Regions from separate parts of the Paenibacillus sp. ClWae2A genome, predicted to be linked through region 2. Evidence: a T-box and tRNA genes for the amino acid it is inferred to sense, from the RefSeq annotation. Region 2 holds a T-box; the other holds one or more tRNA genes.
The links. A T-box is a leader RNA that pairs with one kind of tRNA and senses whether it is charged. The one in region 2 lies ahead of trpS (tryptophan--tRNA ligase), so its partner is inferred to be a tRNA-Trp.
Positions count from the first base shown of each region.

Region 1 (10,508 bases), on a different contig from region 2:
CACTACCTGCTTCACCAACAACTTCAATTCCATCTTCGGTATCCAGTACCGCTGCAAGACCAATACGTACCATCTCATGATCATCCACGAGCAATACTTTGATCGACGTTTCCGTCTCCGTTTCGACTTCCGGTTCCATTGACATGTTCTTCCTCGCTTTCATCGTTCATCAAAGGTATCGTAATCTCAATCCGCGTTCCCTTACCAGGCGCTGTTACAAATTGTATGGCTCCACCAATCTCCGTAACACGTTCACGCATGTTAGCCAGACCGTAGGAAGCTTGTTTATTCTCATCCAGATCGAAGCCTTGCCCATCATCACGAATCAATACCCGGATCGCATCAGTACGGCGCTGGATCCGTATCTCCATTTTATCCGCTTTTGCATGCCGTAACGTATTGGACATAGCCTCCTGAACGATTCGAAACAGATGATTCTCGATGCCTTTGATCAGATCAATGTCTTCGTCCATTTCGAGCACAATGTCCATGGGTACTTTTGTTTTCAATTCCATCACCAGATCACGCAGACCTTGTTCGAGATGTTTACCCTCCAGATAGACTGGCCGCAGATGTAACAGTAACGCACGCATCTCGGACTGAGCTACCGAAGCCATTTCCTCAATCAAAGCCACCTGCCTCTGAGCACGTTCAAAATCCTTCTCCATCTTCCGTCCAACGGCTGTTGCTGTCATGGATATCGCGAACAATTGCTGCGATACCGCATCATGCAGTTCCCGTGCCAAACGTTGCCGCTCTTCCACAATAGCCGTAATTCTGGCTTGTTCAGCAAGCTGTGCATTATGAGTAGACAATCGCTGGAGCGAAGATATCTGATCTTCCCACTTTTTGCCGATTCGTCCGAGTTGCTCACTTAAACGGCCCACATCATCATCGCCCAGATCAGGTACAGTGCGTGATAGAGAGCCCTTCTCCCACAGTAGAAGTGTTTCCCGCAGCAGTTCAAGCCGGCGTTTAACCCGGTAACTCTGATAGAACCCAAAGACCGCACCGATCCCAATCAGAAGCAGCAATAGAGCCAGACCCGACTGAATCAGATGCCGCCAGCCTGCAAACGGAGCAAGATAACCATATGTATACAATACATACAAAATAACAGCGAGCACAATGAAAACCAGGAGGATCCCTTCACCCATACTTCGGGTTACCATGTCGGTATGTCGTTTTGTCTTCATCGGGGTCTCCTCCTTCTCTTCATCTATTTTACTACGGATTACTGATGTTTAGGTCGCCAACAATATAAGAAATGACAAATTTTGCTTTATATTCACTGGATTCATATCCAGGCGTTCTCCATACTAATTTGTTCATCATGCCGCTATCTTGTTCTCCAAGAAGATTAATCCGGCCGAAAAGAACCGATGCTTCAATCTCCACACCATAATCTTCTGGTAGTGTAAGGCGAACATTACCCATAACTCCTTGCAGCAGCACAATCGTTTGTTTCTCCTCCGGAATCGAAAGAGATAGATCGGCGTTAACCTCACCTATGGCATGCCACAGACTCATACTACGTAACGTCCAGGATGATTGATCCCAGTAGTAACGAGCCATAAAATTCTGTTTCTTCATAACGCCTTCGTCCAGATGAATCTTTTTGTTTTTTGAATAAAAGTAAGCTAAAGAAGCAAGTACAATCAAAAATACAATCATTAAATTATCCAGCAATAACAGTGCCGCACCAATGCCAAGATACCGATGACCTTTGCGGGTATCCCCATTGCGAACTTGAAGCATTCCAACCGTTAACAGAATAAGTGCGGCAGCGGTCAGGAAGTTAATATTGTCATTCAATAACATCATTGTGCCAATAATCATAATGACAACTGCAAGCCATTTACTCTTTTGATTCATCCCCGCCGCACCTCCTCTGTAAGTTAATCTCTCTTTATTCAACGGAAAAGCCATACCAGGCAATGAAGTCCTGTATGGCTTAACTTTTGTTCTACCAACCGTACATTATACACGATTTATAGAATATCATATTGTCCACTAAGCGAACAGTTATTCTTTTGAAGTTCCGTTCGCTTCATTCTTGGAACCATTGCCCATTTTGTTTTTGAGGGCTTGTAATTGCTGATCCACTTTGAACTGTTTTTCCACATCTACAGGATTCGTATACGTGGATGATGTGTTGCGATAAGGTGCACGAGCTACGTCAGCTTCAGCTTCAAGCTGCATGATTTTCTCTTCCATGCGGTGGAATCCAAGTGATGCGCCGCCACTTTCTATCGAATGCAAGCTGTTGATGGAAGACATTTGTTTTTTGGCTTTTGCCATTTGTGCACGGGATACGAGTTCATTACGTTTGTTACGCATTTTGTAGAACTCATCTTTCATATCATGCAACTGTTGCAACAGATCTTTTGCTTGTGCTTCGGACTGTGCATGCAGTTCGCTGTACTCCGTAATTTTTTGATCAAAGTAGATTTTCTCTTCCAACAATTTGCGTGCCACTTCTTCCTGACCGTTAGACAGAGCAGCTTCTGCTTGGGACTCACGTTGTACCGAAGTACGCTCCGCTTCATCCAAACGTTGTTTCATGCGACGCTCATTTGCCATTTGTTTGGCAACAGTTACCTCTGCCTCATGAATCTCAGCCTCCATATCACGCAAGTACTGGTTCAACATTACAATCGGGTCCTCTACTTTATCCAACATATCATTTACCGATGCTTTCGTCATATCCTTAATCCGTTTAAATACTCCCATTTTACTTTTCTCCCTTCTCGTAACGAGATAATTTTTGGCGAAGCTCTTCAACTTCTTTTTTCAGTGCTTTTTTCTCGATATCTTTCATCATGGAATCAAGTTCACTTTCTTGTGGTGCTCCTGCTCCGTAGGCGTTGTTGTCATAAGAACGGGGACCAGATTGAGGTCTGCCGTTGAATCCAGGGCCGGGACCGAAGTTACCAGGACCTTGCTGGTTGTGATTATTTTGAAAAGGACCTCTTGGTGGCTGATGATCATAGTTGTCGTATCCTCTGCCAGGACCAGGGCCTGGGCCCGGACCGTAGCCATATGGATCATAAGGCGGATACGGTTCTTTTGGTACCACCAGTGCTGCAATAAAGTATATTAACAACGACGTGCCGCCAGTTACGAAGATACTGATAACAAAGATGATACGCAGCAGGGTGGAATCCATTCCGATGGTTTCGGAAATTCCGCCGCACAAGCCGGTTAACATCCGGTCACGCGTTGAGCGGTATAATTTGCTCATGTGCTTGCTCCTTTCGTTTACTTGTATCCTCTTACGTTGGAATCATAAGCATATGGATCAACGTGATTGGATTCCTTGGGTACCACCAACGCAGCGATGAAGTAGATCAACAATGATGTACCTCCCGTAGCGAAAATACTGATGAAGAAGATGATACGTAGCAGCGTGGTACTCAATCCGAGATTTTCAGAAATGCCACCGATCAAACCTGTTAGCATTCGATTACGCGCCGAGCGGTATAATTTACTCATGTGACTACTCCTTTCTGTCATTGTTCAATTTCTGTCTTAAGCGTTCCAGTTCCTTATCCAGCGTAGAGGATGACATGCTGCCAGTCACTCCTGAACCATCTTGATTCATCCGCCGGATATCGCGGAGACTTTGTGCTTCATATTCGAGATCAGAGACTTGATCATCCAGTCGGTTAAACATACGGGGTACATTCTGACCGTTGTGATTGCCTCTCTGGTTCATACGTTGCTGTAACTGAATCGTCTGCATACGAGCGTAGTAATATTGGCGTTTGCTGTATACATTCTGATATTCAACCTTCAGCTGGTCGATCTGTTCATCCAACTCCTGTAATGCCGCATAACTTTGTGCATACAATTCATTGTACTGTTCCATTTTTTCCTCGTGGAGGATTTTCTCCTGCAAGGCCAGCTTAGCGAGATGTTCTTCCCCTGCTTTCAGAGCCATGGAAGCCTGTTCTTCCCGTTTGTTCACCATACCTGCTGCCTGATCGGCTTGTTGTTTCATTTGTCTGGTATGGCTTGCATATTGATGACGAAGTTTCTCGGCTTCACCGATGTCTTGGCGGGTCGAGACCAGGAACTGATCAATCAGTTTGACTGGGTCCTGACTTTGCTCCAAATGTTCGTTCAGATTGGCTACGGTAATATCCCGCATTCGACGAAATACACTCATTATGTTCTGTCCCTCCTTTTCATAATCGTGAAAGCTTAGTACCGACCACGACGACTGCGGTTATTGCTTAGCATTGAGATACCAAAGATGATTAACCCGATCGCGATGATCGGTCCGATCAACCATGCCAGTTTACCCATCAGTGAGATAATACCGATGATGAGAACAATCCAGCCAAGCATCACATTCCCTCGTTTAACCCCGTAGTATCCCAGTGCAATCATCAGTACCGGAATCAGATAACCCATTAAGTGTCCAAGAAGTGGAGTTAACTTTCCGAAGAGGAGTAGTGCACCCAGCGCAATCAATACAATCGCCCATCCATTTCCCTTATTCAATCTCATAATTGTTGTTCACCGCCCTTTCCATTCGTTCGTTTTAATGTGTTGAGTCATTTGTTCGTTTGTTTCTTGTTTTTTTGTTTCCGTGTTTCTTGTTTAACCTTATGTCCTTATTCTAGGGGATTCCGCGACTTTTCAAAACAGACCGTGGACGGTTTTTCATCCTAGACTCAGGTCGGGGATCTAGTTGGACCTTTGACTGTCCCTATATAAGACCAACGTTCCACCTAAGCTGAATAGCACTCCAAGATACCTTCTATTACCCGTATTCAGGCTACCATTTAGCCGATATCGACCTGTAGAGAGATGGTGTCCATGTCTCTATTTACGTTCACACTGCTATTTCGTTTCTCATGATTCCGTTCAGGATAGTTAGTCCAAGCCGTTTCTCTAGCATTTTCTGCAAGATTATCTGTCAGTAATCCCTTATCTCTGCTCCTAAACCCTCTTACTAAATTACTTTTTTATCCAAATAAACAAATTTTAGATTGTTCTATATGTAAGCGTTTACTAAAATAGGAAGTGTTACTATTACTAATGTCAGGAGTGGAACTGAAACTGTGCGACCAATCAGCTATCTCCATAAAATGATTATCTTCGGAATCCTGTTAAGCACCCTGCCCATTTTGTTAACGGGAATTGCCGCATTTATCTATTCATCAAACCAAACTGAGCTGCATCGTACGCAGGCCAACAGACAGTTGCTGGAACAAATGCAATCCAACGTAGAGCACAAACTCGCTACAGTCAGTTATATGCTTGATCAGGCCGTTCGCTCTCCAGTAACCCTCCGTTCCCTGTCTGCTTCTTCTTCATCACTACAAGGGAAAGGACCTTTACTTGCCGACAAACTACAGAGCGAATTTCAGAATATGAGGTCATGGGAACCTTTGCTGGATATTACCCTGGTGAATCAATCTCAGAATTGGCTTATTGATCATGCCGGATTATATCGTAATACGGATTTTCCATTGGCTCTTCCCATGAAGGAATTGATATCGGATACGTTAACTTCTGGATGGCAACTCTCCCCTTCATCGGTGTTCAGCAATGATGAGCGTTCACCCGGTACAGGCTGTATTTATCATATTGCCCTTGCGAGATCTATTCCGAATCTGAATACGTCTTCCGATGCTGCCCTGATTGCGGGAATCCCTGCATGCTCTTTGCAAAACACACTAGGAGAAGCCTCCTTAGGCAATGCTGCCTCAGGACTGATCATTTTGAATCGGGAACAACGTATCTTGGTCCATCCCGATCCTGTATACATTGGACAACCGTTGTCTGCCATTGGAATACAGGATCGGGATACGGAAGCCAATATAATCAAACTATCACCCATCACATTTTCAACAGGCTTTGAAAAACGGGAAGTTAAGATCGCCGATACACATTATTCTCTGACGTATAGCCCTTCTACCTTAAAAGGATGGACTTATGTTCTAATCTCACCTACCAATATTCTGACACAAGAATATATCGATATCGGATTGCACACCTTGTATATCAGTATCTTCTTACTTTTACTTTCATTATTACTCGCATGGCTCGGCTCCAAGCGAATGCATGTCCCGATTCGTAAACTTTTAACTCAACTTGGTGACAACCACCTGTCCAAAGAAGGAAATACCGTAGCTCAGCAATCACCACCATTTTCTGATGAGTTCGAGCAGATTAGAGCTGGGGTCTCACAATTATCTGCCTCTCGCTCCCAATTAGAGAACACACTTAATATGCATCTGTTGCAGATTCGCACTCATTTTATGATGAATCTGTTTCAGGGCAAGAGCCCTGTTCATACTCTTCATAACACCCTGAATGAATATGGCTACACGCATCAGGTTCGGGAATGGCAACAAATTGCTGTTATTACACTACAGGCCGATCTTGTTAATCATACAAAATATAGTGCTAATGACCGTGACCTCTTATTATTCGCTATTCAGAATATATTGGAGGAAACAGTTGTGCATAACCAGCAATTGCTTCCCATTGTGCTGGAACATACGGTAGTCACGGTGATTGGCACCGTTGAACAGGATCATTTTATTTTTTCACAGCAACTATATGTATTAACAGACCAGTTACAACAACAGATGGATGAGATTCTAACTCTTCAAGTCAGTATAGGTTTCAGCCAGCCACACAGCTCTCTATACCACATCCCTCAAGCTTATACAGAAGCAATGGAAGCATTGAGGCATCGGATGAAGCTGGGAACAGGCATTATTTTTCAATATGAGAACACAGATCATTACGCTCCCACTTGGTCCATGACCTACCCGGAATCATTGGAATATTCGCTGATTCAAGCTATTCAAAGTGCGGACGAAGTCCAGGCCTCTGTTCTTCTGCAACAGCTGCTTGAAGTGATCTTTGGTATGGAGTGTACACCAGAGGAATATCAGGTGGCTCTTATGAAGCTGCTGACGCATATTTTGCAAATGACTCAGGAATCCGGCATACGACTCGGACAGATCTCCCAAGGTCGTGGATCGATGTTTCATGAACTTCATGGTTTGCAGTACGCCGCTGAAGTTGAGGAATGGTTTAACCATCAGGTCATCTTGCCCATCATCCTGGTTTTTAAATCAAGACAGTATGCCCAGTATCAGCATATATCAGAGAGGATGATTGCCATGATTCATCAAGATTATGATAAAGATCTGACGCTTGAGGAATGTGCCTTGAAGCTTCACTACAATGCCAACTACTTAAGTAGTGTTTTCCGCAAAGAGACCGGCTGTGCATTTAGTGAATATCTGACCAAGTACCGATTTAACATCGCTAAAAAATGGCTGGACGAAAGTGATCTAACCGTTAAAGATATCGCAGCACGACTTCGGTACAACAATCCGCAAAATTTTATCCGATCATTCCGTAAATGGGAAGGAATCACCCCCGGCCAGTATCGGGAGCGTAAGCAGAAACCAGAAGTGTCGAACAGAAATTAGAAAAGGAGCACGATTGTAAGTCGTACTCCTTCGGCCAGCTTGGATCCCCTCCATATGGCTCCCCGAATAGGGCTAAGACCTGTGACAACTCGATTAACCGTCGAGTGCTCTACCAACTGAAATATCAGGGAATATGCTTCAGAGATCATTCTCTGAAAACGAGGTATGTGTTTTGTTTTTCGTTGTCTCGAATATCTCTGAATAAACGAGGGTCTGGTTCAAAGCAGTCGATGAATTAGTGGCTTCAAAAAAGAGGGAGCACATAACCTGCTCCCTCCACTTACAACTTCACTTCTGCAATCTTAACTTCATATGTTTCACACGTGCATCTTCTTGCTTGGCAGTGTGATGCTTCCTAGTGTCATCTTAGACGTCAGACTACATTGTCTCCGTCTCAATTCCTGATTATCAGTACACGTGCCAAGCTTACCCGAATTATCGCTTATCCTTAGTGCGAACTGTTTTCATATTTGGCTGTTCAAGTTGAATTAAAATTTTACCAAACCTTGCTCCACGTGAGAAGGTCACCGTACTATCCCTGTACGTATCCCGAATGTACTTCTCAGCCAGTCTGAGAGAATCTTCATCCGATGGTAACTCATACGTATTAAGCCATTCTGGCAGCTTCTCGATAATCTCTTCCATCGGTACTTCCAATGAGTTAACTTCTCTCGTAATGATCATGGTGTATGAATAACCCTTCAAATACAGCAACTGTTGGATATACCCCATATCACCGGCTTTGTATGAAGAAGTTACACCCAGTACATCCTTAAGTTCATCCATTAGTGTGTGTTCCCTCTGGCCCGCCATAGTACTTATATAAACATACTTCCGGGCACAGTTAATCGCCTGCTCAATCGTTTCCCAATCCGACATCGCCGGACACATGGATGCAAATGCAAAGTCATATTTCTTCTCCCAACCCTTATCCTCAATGGAGATTTCTTCATATCGTTCGTTTACGATTTCGATATTGGATTCCAAAGATGAAGGTATCGTCTCTTTCATAAGGGATACAAGCAACTCAGAAGGTTCAACTGCGGTTACACAAGCCCCCTTTTCTGCAAAAGGAATAGTAAATATGCCTGAGGCCGCTCCAATGTCCAAAATGGATAACCCTGCGAATTCCACACCCTGATTTTCAATCCAGCCCATAATGCGTTCAGAACGCTGCTTTCCTTCTTCAGTGAACGACTGTGCATGATAATCTCTTGCCCACCGCTCAAATGCTTCTTCTGTATTAAAGGGGGCGCTTTTCATCTTATATTTTGAACTTCTCGGACGATTCTTCCATGCCTCTTCCCATACAGAAAGATCAAATAACAGATCGGTATCCGATACATTTATTCCATTAGTCACTCTACTTCACTCCTCTACATTAAAGACTTCACTTATCTACAATATACTGAATATAATCATACGTCAATCTTTATTAACTTCCATCTTCTCTTACTCTAGATTTTCTTACTGCACATAAATCGTTTCACATAAAATAAAAATAACCCCACAAATTGCATAAGCAACTTGCAGGGTTATTTAATATACCGGCGAGAGGACTCGAACCTCCACGGTTTCCCACTCGATTTTGAGTCGAGCGCGTCTGCCATTCCGCCACGCCGGCATATGCTGGAGGCGCCACCCAGATTCGAACTGGGGATAAAGCTTTTGCAGAGCTGTGCCTTACCACTTGGCTATGGCGCCATAATTTGGAGCGGACGACGGGAATCGAACCCGCGACCCTCGCCTTGGCAAGGCGATGCTCTACCGCTGAGCCACGTCCGCATAATGGCTGGGGATATAGGATTTGAACCTATGCATGACGGAGTCAAAGTCCGTTGCCTTACCGCTTGGCTAATCCCCAATAAAAAATGAAAAAACAAAGGGGCGATCGAGGGGAATTGAACCCCCGAATGCCGGATCCACAAACCGGTGCGTTAACCACTTCGCCACGATCGCCACAAAAAAGTTAGTTTCTTAAAAGTTAATTGGCAGGGGCAGCAGGAATTGAACCCACACCAACGGTTTTGGAGACCGTTGTTCTACCTTTAAACTATGCCCCTAAAAACTGGTGGAGGATGATGGATTCGAACCACCGAACCCGTACGGGAGCAGATTTACAGTCTGATGCGTTTGGCCACTTCGCTAATCCTCCAGGATTACATGGTGCCGGCGAGAGGACTTGAACCCCCAACCTACTGATTACAAGTCAGTTGCTCTACCAGTTGAGCTACACCGGCATATTAAATTGTTTTGAAAATGGTGGCTCGGGACGGAATCGAACCGCCGACACGAGGATTTTCAGTCCTCTGCTCTACCGACTGAGCTACCGAGCCATAATAAAGTCTAATTTTAATTCCTTACACTTTATATAGGGCATCAGTGCCATACAGCAGATGTAGTGAACAGTTTGCCTCATGTAAAGATTAAATGGCGGAACCGACGGGATTCGAACCCGCGATCTCCTGCGTGACAGGCAGGCATGTTAGGCCAACTACACCACGGTTCCATAGTACTTTCTCAAAGGAAAGTTTAATTGCGGGGGCAGGATTTGAACCTGCGGCCTTCGGGTTATGAGCCCGACGAGCTACCGGGCTGCTCCACCCCGCGTCGTTATAAAAAATTATATGGTGGAGGCTGAGGGGATCGAACCCCCGACCCTCTGCTTGTAAGGCAGATGCTCTCCCAGCTGAGCTAAGCCTCCGAACAACACATTTATGATCATATCATAATCTTGTTGTAAAAATCAACTTCTTTTTTTGAAGTTAATATGACCCGTAGGGGATTCGAACCCCTGTTACCTCCGTGAAAGGGAGGTGTCTTAACCCCTTGACCAACGGGCCTTATTATTATGGCGGAGAGAGAGGGATTCGAACCCTCGAGACGCTTGTGACGCCTACACGATTTCCAATCGTGCTCCTTCGGCCAGCTCGGACACCTCTCCATATGGCTCCCCGAACAGGGCTCGAACCTGTGACAACTCGATTAACAGTCGAGTGCTCTACCAACTGAGCTATCAGGGAATATGCTTCAGAGATCGTT
Region 1 is NZ_JAULSQ010000005.1:339,575-350,082, forward strand. Features, by position in the region: gene QVE09_RS18260 (response regulator transcription factor) at 1-139, opposite strand, end outside; gene QVE09_RS18265 (sensor histidine kinase) at 81-1,196, opposite strand; gene liaF (cell wall-active antibiotics response protein LiaF) at 1,228-1,875, opposite strand; gene QVE09_RS18275 (PspA/IM30 family protein) at 2,026-2,733, opposite strand; gene QVE09_RS18280 (PspC domain-containing protein) at 2,735-3,244, opposite strand; gene QVE09_RS18285 (PspC domain-containing protein) at 3,262-3,495, opposite strand; gene QVE09_RS18290 (PspA/IM30 family protein) at 3,500-4,171, opposite strand; gene QVE09_RS18295 (LiaF transmembrane domain-containing protein) at 4,207-4,515, opposite strand; gene QVE09_RS18300 (helix-turn-helix domain-containing protein) at 5,073-7,466, shown strand; tRNA gene QVE09_RS18305 (tRNA-Asn) at 7,522-7,597, opposite strand; gene QVE09_RS18310 (class I SAM-dependent methyltransferase) at 7,902-8,828, opposite strand; tRNA gene QVE09_RS18315 (tRNA-Leu) at 9,012-9,090, opposite strand; tRNA gene QVE09_RS18320 (tRNA-Cys) at 9,097-9,170, opposite strand; tRNA gene QVE09_RS18325 (tRNA-Gly) at 9,177-9,251, opposite strand; tRNA gene QVE09_RS18330 (tRNA-Gln) at 9,256-9,330, opposite strand; tRNA gene QVE09_RS18335 (tRNA-His) at 9,353-9,425, opposite strand; tRNA gene QVE09_RS18340 (tRNA-Trp) at 9,456-9,529, opposite strand; tRNA gene QVE09_RS18345 (tRNA-Tyr) at 9,536-9,621, opposite strand; tRNA gene QVE09_RS18350 (tRNA-Thr) at 9,631-9,706, opposite strand; tRNA gene QVE09_RS18355 (tRNA-Phe) at 9,727-9,802, opposite strand; tRNA gene QVE09_RS18360 (tRNA-Asp) at 9,898-9,975, opposite strand; tRNA gene QVE09_RS18365 (tRNA-Met) at 10,003-10,076, opposite strand; tRNA gene QVE09_RS18370 (tRNA-Val) at 10,095-10,170, opposite strand; tRNA gene QVE09_RS18375 (tRNA-Glu) at 10,238-10,309, opposite strand; tRNA gene QVE09_RS18380 (tRNA-Ser) at 10,319-10,410, opposite strand; tRNA gene QVE09_RS18385 (tRNA-Asn) at 10,414-10,489, opposite strand.
Region 1: it has a tRNA-Trp gene. The T-box ahead of trpS (tryptophan--tRNA ligase) is inferred to sense a tRNA for this amino acid. The anticodon was not compared.

Region 2 (10,508 bases):
ATAATTCACCCGGTATGCCAGCATCGTTAGAAAACGGATGCGCATAAAATCAATAAATGCACTATTCATCTCAGGATACACCCACCGCTTCTTTCCCTGCTCCCACAATCTCGGGGCGCTCGGCGGAACCGGATTGATAAATACTGCGCACAATCTCATCCGTGTTGATCTCGATAATCTGAATATCGGTAATATCGGCTTGTCCAACGACACGTCCGAGTACATCCGAAACATTCAATTCCAGCGGAATCCATACGGAAGCGGATAATTCATTCTCTACCGTCCAACGCACAGGCAAAGCAGCAGTCCATTCCTGCATCTGACTGATGTTGTGAGCTGAACCAAACTTGAAGCGGATCTCGCGCTCTTTACCCCACTGGTACTTGAGATGATCCAGACCTCCATCATAGATGATGTTGCCTGCATCAAGCATGATGACCCGGGAACACAGTGCCTCAATGTCCTGCAAATCGTGGGTTGTGAGCAGAATGGTCGTTCCATGCTCCTTGTTCATGTCTTTCAGGAAATCCCGAATTTCCGACTTCACCACAATATCCAAACCAATGGTTGGTTCGTCCAGGAAAACAATACTCGGGTTATGCAACAAGGCTGCCACTAACTCGCAGCGCATGCGCTGCCCAAGACTCAGCTTCCGCACCGGACGGCTTAGCAGGTCCTGAAGCTGTAATCGCTCAACCAGTTCATCCAGCCGTTTACGGAAATCGACCTCTCCTACACGATATACTTTGCGCAATAAATGGAAGGATTCGATAACGCCAATATCCCACCACAATTGACTGCGCTGACCAAAAACAACACCAATATTCTGTACAAACTTCTCCCGTTCCTGATACGGAACATAGCCACCGACCGATATTTGACCTGAAGTAGGCACCAAAATGCCGGTTAACATCTTGATTGTAGTTGATTTACCGGCACCGTTCTCCCCGATATATCCGCATATTTCGCCCTGCGGAATCTGAAATGAAATATCATTTACAGCCAATACCTCTTGATATTGACGTGCAAACAGGTCCTGGAACGCGCCCTTCAGCCCACCTCGGCTTTTCTGGACGCTAAACGACTTGCGCAAATCTTTGACATCAATCGCCAGCATGATTATACCTCACTTGGATTTTGTTGAAATTGCTTGTAGCCCAAAAAGAAATTATAATGGTATCAGTCAAAATTCAGCAAGCTTTAAAATAGTCTGGAGCCGCGTCCTGCCCTTATGTTGGGAAAAGACGTGTACGGAAAGCTCCGACTAGATCTTACTTGAATACTCGAACTCGTTTTTTTATTTCATCTCAAATACAAAGGAGAGCTAGCATGACCAGAAAGACGAAGAGAACCATATGGATTTCTCTTGCCGCCTTCGTGTTGATTATTGGAGGAGCAGCGGCATATTATTTCGGTTCTATTCTCAATCAGTTGGACGGTTTGGCAAAAGACGGTGACGAATCACCATTCGCAGGTATCGAGAATGTGGAGAAAGTAAATACTCCTGACCCACCCAAATGGGAAGGTACAGAAACGGTAAATATTCTCGTTATGGGTGTCGATGCGCGCGGATTGAAAAAAGGTGAAGTTCCCCGCTCCGACAGCATGATGGTTGTATCGCTCGACCCACTTACCAAAAAAATAAATCTGTTCTCCATTCTGCGCGACACTTACGTCAATATTGACGGATATGGCAAGGAACGGATCAATACTGCCATCACCCATGGTCCTAATGCAGCGATGCAAGCTGCCGGCGACCTGCTCGGCATTCCTGTACAGTATTATGTGTATACGGATTTCCAGGGATTCATCAAATTGGTGGATGCCGTTGGCGGTGTTGATTTTGATGTGGAGAAAGACATGCACTATACAAGTAAAGCAGACAATAACGAATACGATATTGATCTCAAAAAAGGGTATCAGCATCTGGATGGCGAGACAGCACTCATGTACGTTCGTTTCCGTCATGATGCAATGTCGGATTTCGCTCGTTCCGAGCGTCAGCGTGAATTGCTGAAAGCTGTAACAGCGAAAATGCAGTCAACAACTACCATTGCCAAGCTGCCTTCCATTCTGGAACAGGTTAATCCTTATGTGGATACGAATCTGACACTCTCCGATATGTGGAAGCTGGGTGGCCTCGGTTACCAGAGCAGCATGAATGGCAGTGAGCAGATCCCGCCAATGAACCTGTTGAAAGAAGAACGTACAGCAGGCGGTGCACAAGTATTGACGGTTACGAATGAAGAGAAACTGAAGCAGCATATTCAGGATATTATTCACCCACCTGCCACAACGGATGATAGTACGACCAGCACCGAAGATAAAACAGCCAGTGGTGACGATCAAAAGTCAGAACAACCGGCTCAGTAATGTACACATGCAGAGGGCAGCCATAACGCTGCCCTCTCGTTGTGCCCGGCTATATTATTATGAGAAAATCATCATATCTTTCTGTGGTTTGTACCTTTATCATATTTGAATTACGAAAGGAAGTTATCTTATGAAACCATCACGTTCCCGTTCCGAACTTCTATATGCAGAAGCACTTGAACATATTGTAGGAGGTGTTAACAGCCCTTCACGCTCGTTCAAAGCCGTTGGTGGCGGTGCACCTGTATTTATGAAAAAAGCCCAGGGTGCTCACTTCTGGGATGTCGATGACAACCGTTATATTGATTATCTGGCCGCTTACGGTCCGATTGTTACAGGACATGCCCACCCGCATATTACGCAGGCCATTACGGAAGCAGCAGCAAATGGAGTACTGTACGGTACCCCGACAGAGCTTGAGATCAAGCTTGCCAAAATGCTGAAGGAAGCCATTCCTTCCATGGATAAAGTTCGTTTTGTAAACTCCGGTACGGAGGCGGTCATGACTACGATTCGGGTCGCTCGTGCCTACACCAAACGTAACAAGATTGTAAAATTCGCCGGATGTTACCATGGTCACTCCGATCTGGTGCTTGTAGCTGCCGGTTCAGGCCCGTCCACGCTCGGAATTCCTGACAGTGCGGGAGTTCCAGCCAGTATTGCACAAGAAGTCATTACTGTGCCCTACAATGATCTGGAAGCCCTGAAGGATGCTTTGGAGCGCTGGGGTGATGATGTTGCCGCGGTCATGGTTGAACCAATCGTGGGTAACTTCGGTATGGTTATGCCGGAACCTGGCTTCCTGGAAGGTCTCTGTGCCATGACACGCGCCAACGGCTCACTGGTGGTCTATGACGAGGTTATTACGGCTTTCCGTTTTCATTACGGTTCTACACAAACATATGCCGGACTTGATAACCATGCGGAGATTGAACCGGATCTGACGGCTCTTGGTAAAATTATTGGTGGTGGCCTTCCAATCGGTGCTTACGGCGGACGTAAACATGTTATGGAGCAGGTTGCTCCACTCGGCCCTGCTTATCAGGCGGGAACGATGGCTGGTAACCCTGCATCCATCTCGGCTGGTATCGCATGTCTAGAGGTCCTGCAAGGCGCGGGTGTATATGAAGAGATGGAACGCCTTGCTATCGACCTGACGGCAGGTCTGCAAGCTTCTGCTGACCGTCATGGGATTGCTCTGACGATCAACCGGATTCGCGGTGCATTCTCCACCCATTTCTGTGATCATCCGGTGACGAACTACGATCATGCCCAAGACACAGACGGAGAACGTTTTGCTTCCTTCTTCCGTCATATGCTGGACCGTGGCATTAACCTCGCTCCATCCAAATATGAGGCTTGGTTCCTGACCACGGCTCATACAGACGAGGATGTTCAAGCTACATTGGAAGCCGCAGAAGCTTCCTTCAAGGCGATGGCTCAGGAATAAATAGAATTATTTCCATCTGCAATATAACGTACAAGCAGTATGGTCGATGGATAACACTCACGTTAAAAGGCGTCCAACAAGTGATCAACTTGTGTGGACGCCTTTTGTTATATACGAAAGTGGTGAGTGGTCACATACGGCTAGATAAATGCTATGTGCAACAACTTCATGCGTTTTATTGTAATGGCCTTGCTGTTATAGCTTTGTCTTTATCTCTGACTGATCTGAAGTTTCAAAATTTCCTCCCGGATCACCTGCATCCCTTCTTCGATTCGCTGCTTCGGCACATTGGAGATGTTCAATCGCAGCATCTGATCCTCATGCGCCTGGTATGTGCCTTCCGGATAATACCGTTCTGTCGTATCAACGATGACACCACACTTTTGAAGCCGGGACACCAGAACACGAAGCGGCATGTCACCCGCCAAAGGCAACACTGTATGCTCCCCTCCTGTTCGAGGAGCGTCCTTATACGGAGCCAATTCTGGATATGTGTCCAGTTGCTCATGCACCGTGTGCATCCGGGCAGCATAGCGGTTACGAATCACTTTCCTGTGATGAGCAAACATTCCGCTGTGAACATAGATCTCCAGAGCAGCTTGAGACAGGACGGAAGTGTCGATATCGAGCATTTTTTTGTATGCACCAAACGATTCAATTAGTGGTGAGGGCAGAACAGCTACACCAATGCGCAGACCTGGAAACAAAATTTTGGAGTAACTCTTCAGATAAATGACCCTGCCTTCGGTATCATAGGACCATAGCGGGTCCTGTTTCGTATTGTCCTCCAGATCAGCCAGATAATCGTCCTCTACCAGATAGACATCGTACCTCTGAGCAAGCCGGATCAATCTCTTCTTCTCCGCAACAGTTAACGATGTGCCAATTGGATTGTGAAAGCGGGGCATGACATAGAAAAACTTGATATCTCCCTCAGCGAACTGACGTTCAAGCGATGCCCATTCCAGCCCATCTAGGTCACGTCTCACACCGGCAATCGGCACATTTAATCCACTCAGTAGCGAGGGCATATTGTGATAGGTCGGTAGTTCGAGTAGTACTTTTCTCTTTCCATTGGGAAAAGGCATCAATGCAAGCACAGCCAGTGCCTGTTGCACACCTGACGTGATAAAGAACTGCTCGGTTCTCGCAAACACCTGATAATCCGCAAACTGCTTCTGCAACAGCAGAATAAGCGAAGGTAATCCCTGATCCGTGCCATACATAAATAACTCTGCCTGTTTCTTCTCCATCGCCTGATCCACACAGTGACGAAAGTCTGCATAAGGGAAGACCCTTGGATCGGGAGCAGCTGAAGCAAAATCCAACGCTCCCTGCCAGTCCATGTCCTGAGCACCTGTCCCGTTCTGTACGGCATAATAGCCGGATTGAGGTATGGCATACACCAAATGCCGCTGCTCTAGCCACTCATATGCACGAATAGCTGTACTTACACTGCATTGATACTGTTCAGCTACAACTCGAACTGCTGGAAGTCGGATGCCCTTATCTGCCCACTGGCGACGATCCTGCTGCTGCATCTGTTCCTGAATCCATTGCTTTAATGCTTCCGCAATCACTTCGTATTTTCTCAATGCACCCATCCCTCTCCAATAACTGTACCGATACAGTTCAACCTTTTATCTATTGTAGCACGATGCACCTGGCAGTATATTGAATAAGGCCAGCACGTGCCTCGAACCTGACATATTTCAGGATAATGAAAGATAAAACGCTATGACTACTGTATTGGAGGAGCATTCATGAACACAACACACACTCGGGGATACGCTTATATCGCAGCTGTATTGTACGCAGCTATTATCGGTCTATCTTTTTTATTTGTTAAAATGACCGTCACTGTTGCACATCCAATTGATGTGCTTGCCCACCGATTCGCGCTGTCGCTGATCGTTGTCAGCATTCCTGTAATTTTTGGGTGGATCAAAATCCGACTGAGCCTTCGTGATCTGTGGCGAATCATTCCACTAGGGCTGTTATCTCCCGTCTTATTTTTTGCCTTTCAAGCCTTTGGACTTGTCTCTTCCAACTCATCGGAAGCCGGTATTATTCAGGCTATGGCCCCTGTATTCACTCTCGTTCTCGCTTCAGTCTTCCTGAAAGAACGCACATCCACGATACAGAAACTGTTCCTGCTTCTGTCTGTCGCTGGAGTGGTCTTTATTTTCATCATGCAAGGAAGCGGCATGTCTATAGGTAACCTGAAAGGCATTGCATTATTGCTACTATCCACAGTCTGTTTTGCAGGGTATGGTGTGCTTGCAAGACCATTAACCCAGAAGTACAAACCAATGGAATTAACCTGGGTCACGCTGATGGTTGGGTGTATTGTATTTAACTCCGCTTCCCTGATCCGACATGCTTCCAGCGGTTCCATGATGGACTACATCAAGCCGCTTGGAGATACATCCTATCTGGGTGCGCTCGCTTATCTGGCGATCCTCTCCACCATGATCTCCACCCTGCTCGCGAGCTATGCCCTTACTCATCTGGAGGCTTCGCAAATGAGTGTATTCAGCAATCTGTCCACGCTTATCTCCATCGTAGGGGGCGCATGGATTCTGCATGAACCTGTTAGTGGCTATCATTTTATCGGAGCATTACTGATCATCGCCGGTGTCCTTGGTACCAATATGAGCGGTCGCAAACACAGGCTGGTCAGTGGAATCAAAGCGTGATATAATTCTGGAAATTGTAAACATTTGTTATCCACGATGATGAAGAGAAGTACGTATGTCAGGACGCTACAGAGAGCCGGCGGGTGGTGGAAGTCGGTGCATCGGATATGTGGAAATGGGCTTCGGAGTTCCGAGTTGAACAAAGTCTGTATCCCTTCCTAGGAATACAACTTTCAGTAGGCGAGGCGGCATGTCCAGCCGTTATCCATGGACAGGATATCGATAGGCATGGAAGCTCATAAACGGGCTCCTGGTAGATGCCTCATCCGTATCCCTCAAGTGGGCCGCAACAGAGCGGCCAATGAAGGTGGCACCGCGAGGCACAAGCTTCGTCCTTTATTCTGTTCCGTATCGGGGAATGGAATAAAGGACGAGGCTTTTTTTTATTAAATACCTATATATGTTAACTAAACATTTACACGAGAACGCAGAGGGCAGAAATAACCTGAAGAAGCGGAGCGGTCGCCTTTATCACCAGATTTTTACCTTTGTAAATTTGAATCAAAAAAATCGGGGGATAACAGCGATCGGAAGGTTGTTCTGTCATCGGAGTGGCAAGTGTAAATAGCCTTTAGTTCAACTTATAAAGATGCAGGCTGAAAGGAGGTGATGGTCGTGGAAGACGGCTGGTGGCGACAGCTCAACGTTGAAAAATTACAAAACCAAAGGAGAATAAACCATGAACAAAAACAAGGATATTATTTTGACAGGAGATCGGACTACCGGACAACTTCATCTCGGCCATTACGTAGGCAGCCTGCGCAGTCGGGTGCAATTGCAGGAAGAGTACAAAACCTATATTTTACTGGCAGATGTTCAGGCACTCACCACCCACTATGATCAACCTGGTCTGATTGCAGATAGTGTTCATCAAGTCACGCTTGATTACCTCGCCGTAGGCATTGATCCGAACAAAGCTACCCTGTTCATTCAATCCATGATTCCAGAAATTGCTGAATTGACTGTGATCTTCTCGATGTTTGTTACCGTCAATACGCTCCGGCATAATCCGACCATCAAGAGCGAAGCACGTGATCGTGGATATACCGACCTGTACTACGGATTTCTCGGTTATCCGGTCAGTCAGGCTGCTGATATTGCATTCTGTAAAGCTACCCTTGTTCCAGCAGGAGAAGATCAGATTCCTCACATTGAGACAGCACGAAAATTGGTTCGCCGGTTCAACGAGTTATACGCTCCCATCCTCCCCGAACCTCGCATTTTGACCGGAGAGCGGCTTGGAGGGCTGGATGGCGTTGGTAAGATGAGCAAAAGCATGGGCAATGCGATCTCATTAAATGCAAGTCCTGAGGATGTAAAAGCCAAATTGATCAAGGCCAAGACTGATCCTGCCCGCATCCATCGTTCCGATCCAGGACATCCGGATATCTGCCCTGTTTTTGCCTATCATCAGCTTTTCCGCAAGGAGAACGCAGACGAAATACATGCCAGTTGCAGTCAAGGCCGGATTGGATGCAAAGATTGTAAACAGATCGCAGGTGAAGCCATCAATGATCTGCTTGCTCCTTTTCGCGAACGACGTAATTATTATGAACAGCGTGATGATCAGGTGAAAGAGATTCTTATCGAGGGTACCCGTGAGGCCAGGAAAGCGGCCCGGGAAACGATGTTAGAGATAAGAGAAGCCATGGGTATTCGTTATTTCGACTGACGGTATGAAGCGCTCCAATCACGTTAACACTGCTGAGGACAGTCTATTGGGAAAAGGAGACCCCTCAGCATGAAACGAACACAGCCTTCTTTTTTGCAAGCTATGATGTTGATCATGTTGTCCGTTGGCTTGATCAGCCATGTTCTGATTATTCCTGCCCTTTTGGCTGCGGCCAAAAGGGATTCTTGGATTTCCGTCCTGCTATCAGCCGGACCATTTCTCGTATTTGCGCTAATGCTCGCTTATGTCTCTCGTTTCCTCCAGCATCAAACTCTGCATGAATGGTTAACATCCCGTCTCGGCAAGCCCATTGGCATGTTATTTCGAGTCGGGAACAGTCTCTTTTTTCTGAGCGCAATCTATTTCACCCTGCACGATACCACGACTTGGGCCAAAACAAATTACCTGACAGAAACGCCAATTCTGGTAACCAGTATTGCCCTCATGTCTCTCTGTGCCTATGGGGCATATAAAGGCATCCGCTCACTGGCATTTACGGCAGGATTGATCCTTCCACTGGTGGTACTGCTGGGCTTCTATGTTGCAATTGTGAACACTCAATACAAGGATTACAGCCGTCTCCTGCCTGTGTTAGAACACGGCTGGCATCCGGTGCTAAATGGCATGATTTACAGTCTTGCAGGCATGTTCGAACTGCTGTTCATCTGGTATATCCAGCCTCATCTCACCAAACGTATACGTGTCTGGCAGTATCTGATGCTCGCACTCATTCTTGTGGGACTGACTGTTGGCCCACTCATTGGGGCGATTGTGGAATTTGATCCTTTTGAGGCTGCCAAAATGAGATATCCCGCCTTTGAAGAATGGCGTATTGCCTCCTTGGGCAAATACATCGCCCAAACTGACTTTTTTTCCATCTACCAGTGGCTCGCAGGGTCGTTCACCCGGATTAGTCTCGCCATGTATATTGTAATAGAAATATGGAATATTAAGAGCTCTACCAGAAGGCTTATCAGTTGTATCTCGTTAGGTGTCTTCTTTATTCTTACCATGTTGTATCCTCTGGATGATATGACCTTCGAAAAACTTCTGGTCGAATACATATTTCCGTTCAATCTCTTGTATCTGAGCGGACTTGCGATTATCGCGACGACGGTTGCCTTTATCCATTCACGCCATCAGAGGAGGAAACATCATGGAGCATCAAGCGATTGACACCACGTCCCATGAAACACTGCTTGCCTCTTTGAAAGAGCAGTTCAATCCATGTGCAGATGTTGTTATTCAGACCTTTCCTGTCAAAGACGAATCCGATCAGCCCGTCATTCTGCTCTATTGCGAAGGACTGGTAGACGGCAAACAAATCAATCAATTTATTATTCCTCGTCTGGAACAACACTCCCTGATCATTGAGGAATCACATCCCAAAGAACTGGGATTAACCTTAAATCCGATTGAGGATATCACAAATTCCAAGAAACTTAATCTGTTGATTTTTAGCGGACAACTACTGATCATTTTTGGTAATGGCGTGCAGTCCTGCAGTCTGGATATCGCCGATATCCCGGGACGCAGTCCAGAAGAATCAGCTATTGAGACATCAGTCAAAGGCCCGCGCGATGGATTCACCGAAGAACTCACTACCAACGTGGCCCTTATTCGCAAACGAATGAAAACATCCTCGATGTGTTATGAGAAATATGTCAAAGGTGGTCGTACCCAAACTGCCATTGGCCTTCTATATGTAAAAGATATTATCAATCCAGACATCCTGAAAGAAGCTAGGCACAATCTGGATCAGATTGAGATTGACGGCATTCTGGGTACCTCAATCATGGAGCGATCTGTCATGGGAGGGATTCGGAGTATTTTTCCACTCACAGATAATACCGAACGTCCTGATTTTGTCGTCGATTCCCTATTAAATGGACGTTTTGCCGTTCTCATTGAAGGTTCTCCTGTGGCGGTCATCGCACCAACTACACTTTTCAATCAGTTGAAGTCCCCGGAAGACAAAAGCACACCTTTTTTCATCGTTACCTTCGAACGGATTTTGCGTATTTCCGGTCTGCTGATTGCCTGTTTCTTCCCAGCCTTTTACATCGGCCTGACCAGTTTCAATGTGGAACAGATCCCGCTACCTCTCTTGGCTACAATTGCTGGTACTCGAATGGGCCTGCCCATGCCGGTGACGTTGGAAGCGTTCCTGATGATTTTTATGTTCGAGCTATTTAACGAAGCCGGTCGCAGGTTACCACGTGCGTTAGGGCAGACGGTCAGCGTGGTCGGTGGACTTATCATCGGGGATGCAGCCATTCGTGCCGGGATTACGTCGCCCACCATCATAGTCACG
Region 2 is NZ_JAULSQ010000017.1:59,970-70,477, reverse strand. Features, by position in the region: gene QVE09_RS28855 (ABC transporter permease) at 1-69, opposite strand, end outside; gene QVE09_RS28850 (ABC transporter ATP-binding protein) at 71-1,117, opposite strand; gene QVE09_RS28845 (LCP family protein) at 1,330-2,373, shown strand; gene QVE09_RS28840 (glutamate-1-semialdehyde 2,1-aminomutase) at 2,504-3,823, shown strand; gene QVE09_RS28835 (aminotransferase-like domain-containing protein) at 4,033-5,427, opposite strand; gene QVE09_RS28830 (DMT family transporter) at 5,587-6,522, shown strand; T-box leader at 6,550-6,862, shown strand; gene trpS (tryptophan--tRNA ligase) at 7,202-8,194, shown strand; gene QVE09_RS28820 (GerAB/ArcD/ProY family transporter) at 8,264-9,370, shown strand; gene QVE09_RS28815 (spore germination protein) at 9,351-10,508, shown strand, end outside.